Regions from separate parts of the Cohaesibacter sp. ES.047 genome, predicted to be linked through region 3. Evidence: riboswitches for the same ligand, from Rfam matches in the RefSeq annotation. Region 3 holds a riboswitch; each other region holds the start of a gene.
The links. Region 3 has a riboswitch for cobalamin ahead of CPH65_RS06200 (ABC transporter substrate-binding protein). Riboswitches for the same ligand answer to the same signal wherever they lie in the genome.

Region 1 (2,198 bases), 2.3 Mb from region 3:
CGGTGGTGACATGAAGATCGATCAATCGAGGTCGAACGCCTTGATCCAGATGACAGCGTCCTGAGACAGTTCCTTGCCTTCAAATTCGGTGTCCGGACCTGAGCCGAGGGCAGCAAAGCCCCAGAACCCAGCCTTTGGAATACCGAAGGTGAAGTAGCCATTCTCATCGGAGATTGCGACAACAGAGCCGCCTGGAGCAGGGTCTGCCTTCACCTCACCGGGGGCGTTGGCATCCATGTCAGGCTCGGCAGCCATATATTCGATTTCGATTTCAATTCCGGCAGCGGGTTTGCCGTCATTCAACACACGACCTGTGAAGGTGGAGCCCACGAGAATGTTGGTCGGCTTGTTGAGCGGAACAATCTCGGTTTTCAGGCCAACCGGCTCATTCCAACCGGTCGGAATGCCGCCCTTGTTGAGGAAGCTCTTGGTGATCTGCTGAATGTAGATGTCTTCACTGCCTTCATAGTAGGGGGCAGGCTCGACAACCACGATGTAGTCGCCGTTGCGTTTGACAGGAAGGGTCGCATCATAGGCGTCCGCTTCGTTCCCCGAGCCTTTGAAGGTCATCGGCTTGAGGCTGTCCATCAGGTCGATTTTCTTGCCTTTGTGAACCGCGAAGACAGCTTCCGGCTTGCCCATGTCCATGACATGGCCATTTTCAAACGGGTGCCAGAAAATCAACTTGTAGGGGACATCTCCAGCACGCGAGACATTGACGTCTGGTGTGTAGGCAAGCTGGAAATGGGCGAATGCTGCGGTCGAGAACAGCATGGAGGCGGCGAGCGCAGTCGCAGTTACAAATTTGTTCAAAAAAATATCTCCCGTGACAGGTTTGTCAAAGTGGAGACGCGCGAAAAGAAATATTCTTGGAGAAGGGAGGGCCAACGACGAAAGCGAAGAATGCCGTCAGGCGGTCTCTCCACCAAACGCATTCCCCGGCGTCTTGATTAGAGTGTTGATCCGAATGATCAACGTCCTGATGGCAGGTCTCCTGGCTTACGGGTCGTCGCCAATTTCCGCTCAAGCCTTCCCAGTCATAAAGACCAGTGGCAAATCAGGAGCGGCGGCTCGCCGAACACAGTTGCGGGGACAGCCATGGATTTGGTCCCTGATGGGTACACCTCACCATGTTCCCTTTTAATCTCCCAACCACGCTCGGGAAGGGAGAACCATCATGACAATAGTCCTAAAGGACTTTGGTCAGGCAAGTCAACTTGCCCGTATGGTGCAATTCAATGCAAATCACACATTGATGCACCGCATTGGACTTGACCTTTAGAATTCGATCCCTTCCTGCGCCTTGACGCCGGAGCGGAACGGATGCTTGATCAGCGTCATTTCAGTAACAAGATCAGCGATTTCGATCAGTTCGTCCTTGGCGTTGCGGCCGGTGATGACGACGTGTGTATCGTCCGGCTTTTCATCCCTGAGGAAGGCGACGACTTCGTCGATCGGCAGATAATCATAGCGCAGAACGATATTCAGCTCATCGAGCAGCACGAACCGGATTTCCGGATCGAGAATCGCCTCCTTGGCGGCATCCCATGCCGAGCGGGCATTGTCGATGTCCTTCTGGCGATCCTGCGTCTCCCAGGTAAAGCCTTCGCCCATAGACTTGATGGTGACAAGCTCGGGGAATTTTTCCAGAATCTGCTTTTCGCCGGAGTTCCATGCCCCTTTGACGAACTGGATCACCGCAATCTTGTGGCCGTGTCCAAGTGAGCGGAATGCCATCCCGAAGGCTGCGGTCGATTTGCCCTTGCCCTTGCCGGTGTGAACCATCACAAGGCCTTTTTCGATGGTCTTGGTGGCAAGGATCTTGTCTCGGGCTGCCTTCTTTTTTTTCATCTTCTCGGTGTGGCGCGCGTTTTGTGTCTCTTCATTCATGTCATCTGTCATGAAAGCATCTCCATTTGGGGGTCCCCTCGTTTTGACCGGTTTTGATTGAGATGGAAGGCGGCGCTGTTGGATCTTGGTGTCCATAGGCCGCGCTCGATCGCTTCCAAAAAGCGATCCACCATATCGTCATAGGCCGGTCGGTTCTTTTCCTTCAGGAAGTCGGCGACGTCATCATCTTTGATATAGGCCTCATAGAGCTGATCGAAATGATGGTCACCGACTGCGTTTGTGGTGGCTGCAAAGGCAAACAGATAATCAAGGGTCGCCGCCATCTCGAAGGCTCCCTTGTAGCCGTG
Region 2 (2,198 bases), 2.4 Mb from region 3:
TCGAGCACAAAGGAATGTACTGACCCCTTCGAAGCAGGCTGTTTGGCGATGTCAATGTCGGACAGAATGCTGTCACCGCCCCCTTCGGCGATCATGTCATGCCAGCCGGAACCGGGGGTCGGAGCATGATAGTCAGCACCATGCTCCACATATATCGAGCGCTTCTTGACGCCTTTGAGACGCTCTTTGAGCAGGTCCTGATAACCCGTGAAAAAGGCATTGAGCTTTTCTGCCCGGTCGGGATGACCGGTGATATCACCAATGGCGGCAACGTTGGCTGTGTGACGCAAGGGATCCCAACCCGTCAGCACCAGAACGGGGATGTCGAAGGTTGCGAGCTTGTCGCGCGCTTCCTGCCATGCCCCGTTGCGCGGAAAGATCACGACATCCGGCTCCAGACCGATGATCGCCTCATAGTCGGGTTCACGCTGATTGACACCAGCAACCGCGACAGATCCGTCATCCGGCCAATAGCCAACTTCCTTCAGCGCATTGCCATCCATGCCGACAAGGGTCTCGATCCCGGCAACGGCCCGGACAAACTCGCCATTATAGGCATTGAAGGCCACGATCCGGTCGACAGCCTCGGCGAAAGTGACGGTTACATCGGATTCATCAGTAACTGAAATGGGTGCAGCCAGCGCCGTACCTAAAAACAAGAACAGCCCGACCATGAAGGCGATGATGGCACCGGCAATCTGTCGAGCGGAAAGACCTGATTGAAATACGTAGGGCAGCTGCGGGGTGGTCGTTCCGTGCGTAAAAGCGACGCGGACCAATCCCGAACCGAGGGAAGATAAAAGCATAATCCCGTGCTCCAGATGCGGCGAAGCAACCGAAGTCGGGCAAGTCTGATGCAATCAGAAAAGATATGGCGAAGACGCAAAGATATGCGCATTGTCATGCGACCCTCCTCCAGGACACCCCGCCCGGGTTGAATGAATGGACGTCGGCAGGTCTCCTGGCTTACAGGTCATTACGCTCCCCGACCTTCCCAGATCTACTTCGATCCAGTGGCCAGCTTGAGGGCGCTCTCTGTTTACAGTTGCGGGGACAGCTCCGGATTGGCGACAGGCTCAAGCATCTGCCACGCACCGGATTCCCTTTTCATTCCGTCAAGGAAACCGACGAACACTTTTATGCGACCTTTGACAAAAGCTGTCAATCGTAGCCCCTCTCAATTTGATCAAAGGGATGGGTGCGAGAAGCGAGTTCTGTTTATTCGATCAATAATACCAGATGCATCAGTTTTCGAATAAAATTCGTTCAAAGGTCTCTCGATCCTGCGGAACCGAGTGAGGCATATGACACGACGAATGGTATGGAGAGACTAGCATCCTGATGTGAAAACCCGACCCACCTGATTTGGGCTGCAAACTGGTTTAGAAACCAGGACCACCTCTGGATCGGATGGTCTAGCACAATCGCATGGGGGGCAAATTCGAGACCTCGCTTTTTGACGATCTCTTGAGCAGCCCGGTAGGCATCTGCACTATCAGGCTGATCCTGAAGGAGCTTCAGTGCCTGCAACTCGTCCAAAATCCCCTTTCGCATGGCGGGAACCAATTCTGCGGCCTTTCGAGCGCTGTCTGAGAAGGAGTCATTGTTCCATTGGTCAAGCAACACAAGAAAGAAGACGTTTCCCTCCTCCGCCATATTCCGGTGACACTTGCGGCCTATTCATGTCGGAACCGGCTGGTATCCTTTGCCTCCGGAACGAACGGACGGGATCATCATGACAGGGCAAAATGGAACGCAGCGGCAACTGAAGGCAACACTTGCCCTTCTTGACGAGGTGGCCAAGGCACTCGATGCCGACATCGCCATTGAACTCTGGGACGGGACGAGGGTGCCGCTGGGTAGGAAGCCTGACCCCGACCTCACAATCCGGATCGCCGATCCGGGCGTCATCGCGTCGCTGCTGCGCCGCCCCGGCCTTGACCGCATTATCCGCCCCTATATCAAGGGTCTAATCGATATCAAGGGCGGTACGCTTTATGATGTCGGCCTGCTATTCGCCTTTTCCCCTTCGCGCAAACGCCTCAAAAGGATACCGAAGGGCACCATCCTTTCCTTCCTGTCCGCCTTCCTCTTCGCTCCCGGTGTTGACCTTAACGCCGGTCGGGCCTTTTCCGGTGACGAGAGTGACCATGGAAAAAACCGGCCCAAGAGCGACGAGACCGAGTTCATCCAGTTCC
Region 3 (2,198 bases):
TGGTCGGATTGTCGACGACCTTGCCGCTTGCCGTTCCGGAATAGAAAACGTCAATGAAGGTCGGGTCGCGCTCCGCGATCTGCTCCCAGGCGACGGTGCCATAGCGTTTGGGCATCTCGCCAAAGATGTTCTTTCCCTTGGCAAGCTCAACGACGGTGGAGTGCATGGTGTTGCCCAACACAGCGCGGGGAGCGGATTCGCCACCATTGAAAATGAAGACCGAAACGGGCTCGACGTCCTTGAGCTTCTCTTCGATATCGGCGACGCGGGCAGACAGATTCTCGATCAGTGCTTCGCCACGATCCTTGACGTTGAAGATCTTGGCAATGGTGCGGATCTCAGCATAGAGCTGCTCGAAGCCATATTTGCCCAGATTACAGCCTTCGGTGTTCATGTGGGTCTTCATGCCCAGATCCTGAAGCTGCTCGCGCGAATGGCGCTTCTTGCTGAAGCCGTCGGGGTAACCGGCATAAACGAAATCAGCCTCAGCATCGATCAGCTGTTCTGTGGTCGCCACGAGAGGCGAAAGGATCGGTACTTTTTTGTAGGCTTCGGCATAGTTCGGGCTGATCGTCAGATTGGCCATGTAGGATGTGCCGGCCATGTGATCTTCAAGGCCGAGTGCCAGCATCATTTCCGTCGCGTTGTTGCTCAAGGTAACCGCGTGGGTTGGAGCTGCCTCGAAGGTGGTTTCATAGCCACAATTCTCGATCGTGACCGGGTATTGCGTGTCCTCAGCCCATGACACCGAGCAAAAAGGGGCTGATGTCAGAACAGCGACGGCAAAGACAGCAGCGTATGGGGTTTGAAATTTGAGATTCATTTTTGATATCCAAAGTCAAAAGAAGTCGAGACCTTGAATCTGGCAAAGAAACAGTGGAACGCTGGCTAACTGATCAAGATGGCGAAGCTGGGTGGAGCACAGTGACATAGGCACTGGGTCTATCCAGAATGAAAGTATCCTAAAGAGCGCTGGCGTTCGGCTTGGTGTACACCAAATATTCTCCTGCCGGATTCCCTCGTCCGGGTTGCGTGGTTTGACGCTGTGGCAGGTCTCCTGGCTTACGGTTCATGCGCTTTCCTTCCCTTCCCAAGATCCAAAGATCTCAGTGGCAATGAAGGATTGCTCACCGTTTACAGTTGCGAGGGCAGCCCCGGTTTTGGCCCCTGTTGGGTAGTCCGCACCGGGTTCCCTTTTGATCCGCTTCTACTTGCGGAACCACATGCCCGCGCACCCTAGCAAAGGCACCCAAAACAAACAAGCAACTCAGACGCATAACCCAGCCCATCCATTTTCATGCTCTGGCTGAAACTCTTGGTTCTATGAGACCGCCCGCAACGCCTGTCGCGAGCGGTCCTGTTATGTCGGGTTAACTCACCACTGCCTTCAGCCGGGGCAGATTTGACACCACGACAAGGTCGATCAACAACGCGCCGATCAGTGCCAACCCTGCAAGCGGGAAGAACAGGGAAATGGCGAGCCCGAAGAGTGCCGCTCCTTTCCAGAAGGGAAGCTCACGCGGCATTCGTATCAATGTTTGTCATGACCGATCCTATTTGTGCTTGTGCTCAGCGTGGGGATCGGACTTGTCATGTCCAGAATGGTCCATGGACATCTCTTCGGCTTTGCCGTTGCGGGCTTCAACATTGAATACGACATCCAATTCACCGGCTTTTTCAAACACCAGCGTCGCAGGGATTTTTTCGCCCACTTCAAACGGGTCTCCATTAAGGCCCATGAACATGACATGCAGGCTGCCGGGCTTGAAGGTGACGGTTTCGCCGGCCTTCACCACGATTTTGGGCATATGCGGCATGGTGGCGACGCCATCCTTGATCTCGGTCTTGTGCAACATGACCTGCGGGAAGTCCGCCTTGACTGCAACGAGGGCGTCGTCTTTCTCGCCATTGTTGGTGATGGTCATGTAGCCGCCACCGGATTTAACCACCTTGGGGGTTTCGATGGCATAGGGATGATGGACGGAAATGTCTCCCAGCTTGTAACCGTGGGCGGATGCAGAGGTTGCCGCAATGGCGAGGAATGCGGTGAGTGCAGCGGATTTCAAGGTCGTTTTCATGGTCTCTCTCCAGGCTTCCGGCGCGCTTTCAAGTTGGTTTGGGGCGCGGAAGTCTCGCATATGCGCTCAGTGCCACGGTCGCCCATCTGCATATAAGGCATGCGGGTCGGTCTCTGGCTG
Region 4 (2,198 bases), 2.4 Mb from region 3:
TTACATGAATTGCAGCATGCGATTATGCGCCTGCTTTACAGCAGGTCTGTTCCGGGCGGATAGCTGCCATTTTCTGCAGTTGCGAGATCTCCAGAGCCGCGAACTAAAAGCGTTCATTCGAGGTATCTCGGTTCCAGACCTGACAGCAGCGGCAAGGTCGGGCGGCTTCCGTTTAAAAAGGGCTGCACTCAGATTTCTTGCTGAAATCCTAGAATTGTAGACACCATGTCCCCTAAAAATGAGGCAAGGAGACTACGATGCCCAATTCCCATTTCACTGAAGAATTCAAGATTGAAGCCGTCAAGCAAATCACCGAGCGAGGGTACTCCGTTGCAGAGGTATCTGAGCGGCTTGGTGTCAGTAGCCATTCGCTTTATGCGTGGAAACTGCCATGACAATGCTGTTGCCGAAAGCTTTTTCAACCTGCTCAAGAGAGCACGCATCCGGCGACGAGTCTACAAAACAAGGGCTGATACCAGACAGGACATCTTCGACTACATCGAAATGTTCTACAATCCAAAACGCAAACACGCTACAAACGGAATGCTCTCGCCCGTCGAATATGAGCGACTAAAAATTTGAAGCCCCGAGGTGTCTACAATTCTAGGGGCAATTCATATGGAAAAATCTCAGCCACACCCTCCAGACTATCTTGAGGCTTCCTCACGAGACCGAGCGCAGAATTAAGCCTGTTCGCCGGTTTTGTTATTCTCAAAATTCGTGGCTCGATCTTGAGTACTGAGTTCGATTGTTTGTTTCAGTAAAAATTGTGCCTAAGTGAGCAATTGACACCGCGGGCGCGTGATGTAAAAACGCTGGCGAAGGTTCTCCCAAGGCGAATGCTACGGGAGATGAAAAGGGAATATGGTGAGGGTGACCCAACTCGGGACCGATGCCATAGCTGCCCCCGCAACTGTAAGCGGATAGGACTGAGCAACATGCCACTGGGGCAAAGCCCCCGGGAAGGCGCTTAGATCTGATATGCCGCAAGCCAGGAGACCTGCCTTCGAGGGGTTCTTCAAAGAGCCTTTTATCAACCGGGCGGGGTGCTCCGGCGATTGTGAAGGATGGGCCTCTATCCGCGCTTTCTGCTGCTGCCTTGCTCATTGTCAAAAAAGCTTCGGGGTGAAGTGAGGATGACCAACGGCCTGTGCTTGGCGGGATCAATCCACTCCATTTCTCGATTCTATTGGCCAAAACCATGATGTCTCTCTAACGAGAGCGCGTGGTCACTATGTCAAGGAATGCATTATGCTCTTCAGCAAAACCAGCTTTATTCAGGCCTCACTAATCGCGGTCGGCATTATCGGCGCTGCCACGGCTTGGGCGGCAGAACCGATCGAAGTCGGCCAAACCTATCTCACTAGAGGCGTTGAACCCACCAAGGGGTCCAATGGCTGGGCTCTGGTCAGCCATGGCATTGGCGAGAATCTGTTCTCCGTTGATGAGAAAGGCGCGTTGGTGCCCCAACTCGCAAACGATGCCAAAAGGACAGGTGATCTGACTTGGGAAATCGAGCTCGCACCCGGCAATTTCTTCTCTGACGGCTCTGCTGTTGATGCGAAAACTCTGGCTGCCGGTTTTGAAGAAGTCTTTGCCGACAACAAAGCTGCATTGGCAACAGGAGGCAAACTGAGCTTTGAAGCTTTGGCTGATCTCACCCTTAAAGTGACCACTGAGAAGCCTGTGCCACGCATTCAAGCCCTGTTTGCCGAATGGCCTCTGATTGCCTTCAAGCCTACGGGTGATGGGCAGGCTGTTTTTTCCGGTCCGTATGCGGTCACTAGCTTCAAGGCGGACTCTGACATCGAGTTGGTTCCCAATGCCTATTATGAAGGTGCCGAAAACCGCTCGCCTGTCACTATTCACAAATTCGGCGATGCTCAAGCAATGACTTTGGCGCTGGAATCCGGCGAACTCGATTTGGCATTCGGATTACCCTCCGAGACGGTCTCTCGGCTCAATTCCAATCCTGATCTCACGGTCAAGTCATTCCCTGTCGGCTATCAGTATTTTGCATGGCTAAATACAACTCGCCCGGCCTTGTCCGACAAGCGCGTGCGTCAAGCTCTTGATCTAACATTTGATCGCAAAGAGTTGGTTGCTGCGATCAACGGTGGCTTGCCTGCAATTGGCGCCTATGCTCCTTACTTCCCCTTTGCAGCCAAACAAGCTCGACCTACGGATCTCGAAAAAGC

Region 1: linked by a shared signal. The riboswitch ahead of CPH65_RS19140 (DUF4198 domain-containing protein) and the one ahead of CPH65_RS06200 (ABC transporter substrate-binding protein) in region 3 are both predicted to bind cobalamin.
Region 2: linked by a shared signal. The riboswitch ahead of CPH65_RS17205 (ABC transporter substrate-binding protein) and the one ahead of CPH65_RS06200 (ABC transporter substrate-binding protein) in region 3 are both predicted to bind cobalamin.
Region 4: linked by a shared signal. The riboswitch ahead of CPH65_RS17140 (ABC transporter substrate-binding protein) and the one ahead of CPH65_RS06200 (ABC transporter substrate-binding protein) in region 3 are both predicted to bind cobalamin.

The regions. Positions count from the first base shown of each region.
Region 1 covers NZ_LT907844.1:4,172,648-4,174,845, reverse strand. The annotation lists gene CPH65_RS19140 (DUF4198 domain-containing protein) at 22-813, opposite strand; cobalamin riboswitch at 967-1,192, opposite strand; gene cobO (cob(I)yrinic acid a,c-diamide adenosyltransferase) at 1,279-1,902, opposite strand; gene cobN (cobaltochelatase subunit CobN) at 1,899-2,198, opposite strand, start outside.
Region 2 covers NZ_LT907844.1:3,750,902-3,753,099, forward strand. The annotation lists gene CPH65_RS17205 (ABC transporter substrate-binding protein) at 1-806, opposite strand, end outside; cobalamin riboswitch at 934-1,144, opposite strand; gene CPH65_RS17215 (class I SAM-dependent methyltransferase) at 1,736-2,198, shown strand, end outside.
Region 3 covers NZ_LT907844.1:1,377,590-1,379,787, forward strand. The annotation lists gene CPH65_RS06200 (ABC transporter substrate-binding protein) at 1-823, opposite strand, end outside; cobalamin riboswitch at 1,030-1,239, opposite strand; gene CPH65_RS23770 (hypothetical protein) at 1,371-1,526, opposite strand; gene CPH65_RS06205 (copper chaperone PCu(A)C) at 1,554-2,078, opposite strand.
Region 4 covers NZ_LT907844.1:3,735,099-3,737,296, forward strand. The annotation lists gene CPH65_RS17130 (transposase) at 258-395, shown strand; partial or broken gene CPH65_RS17135 (IS3 family transposase) at 379-582, shown strand; cobalamin riboswitch at 806-1,023, shown strand; gene CPH65_RS17140 (ABC transporter substrate-binding protein) at 1,252-2,198, shown strand, end outside.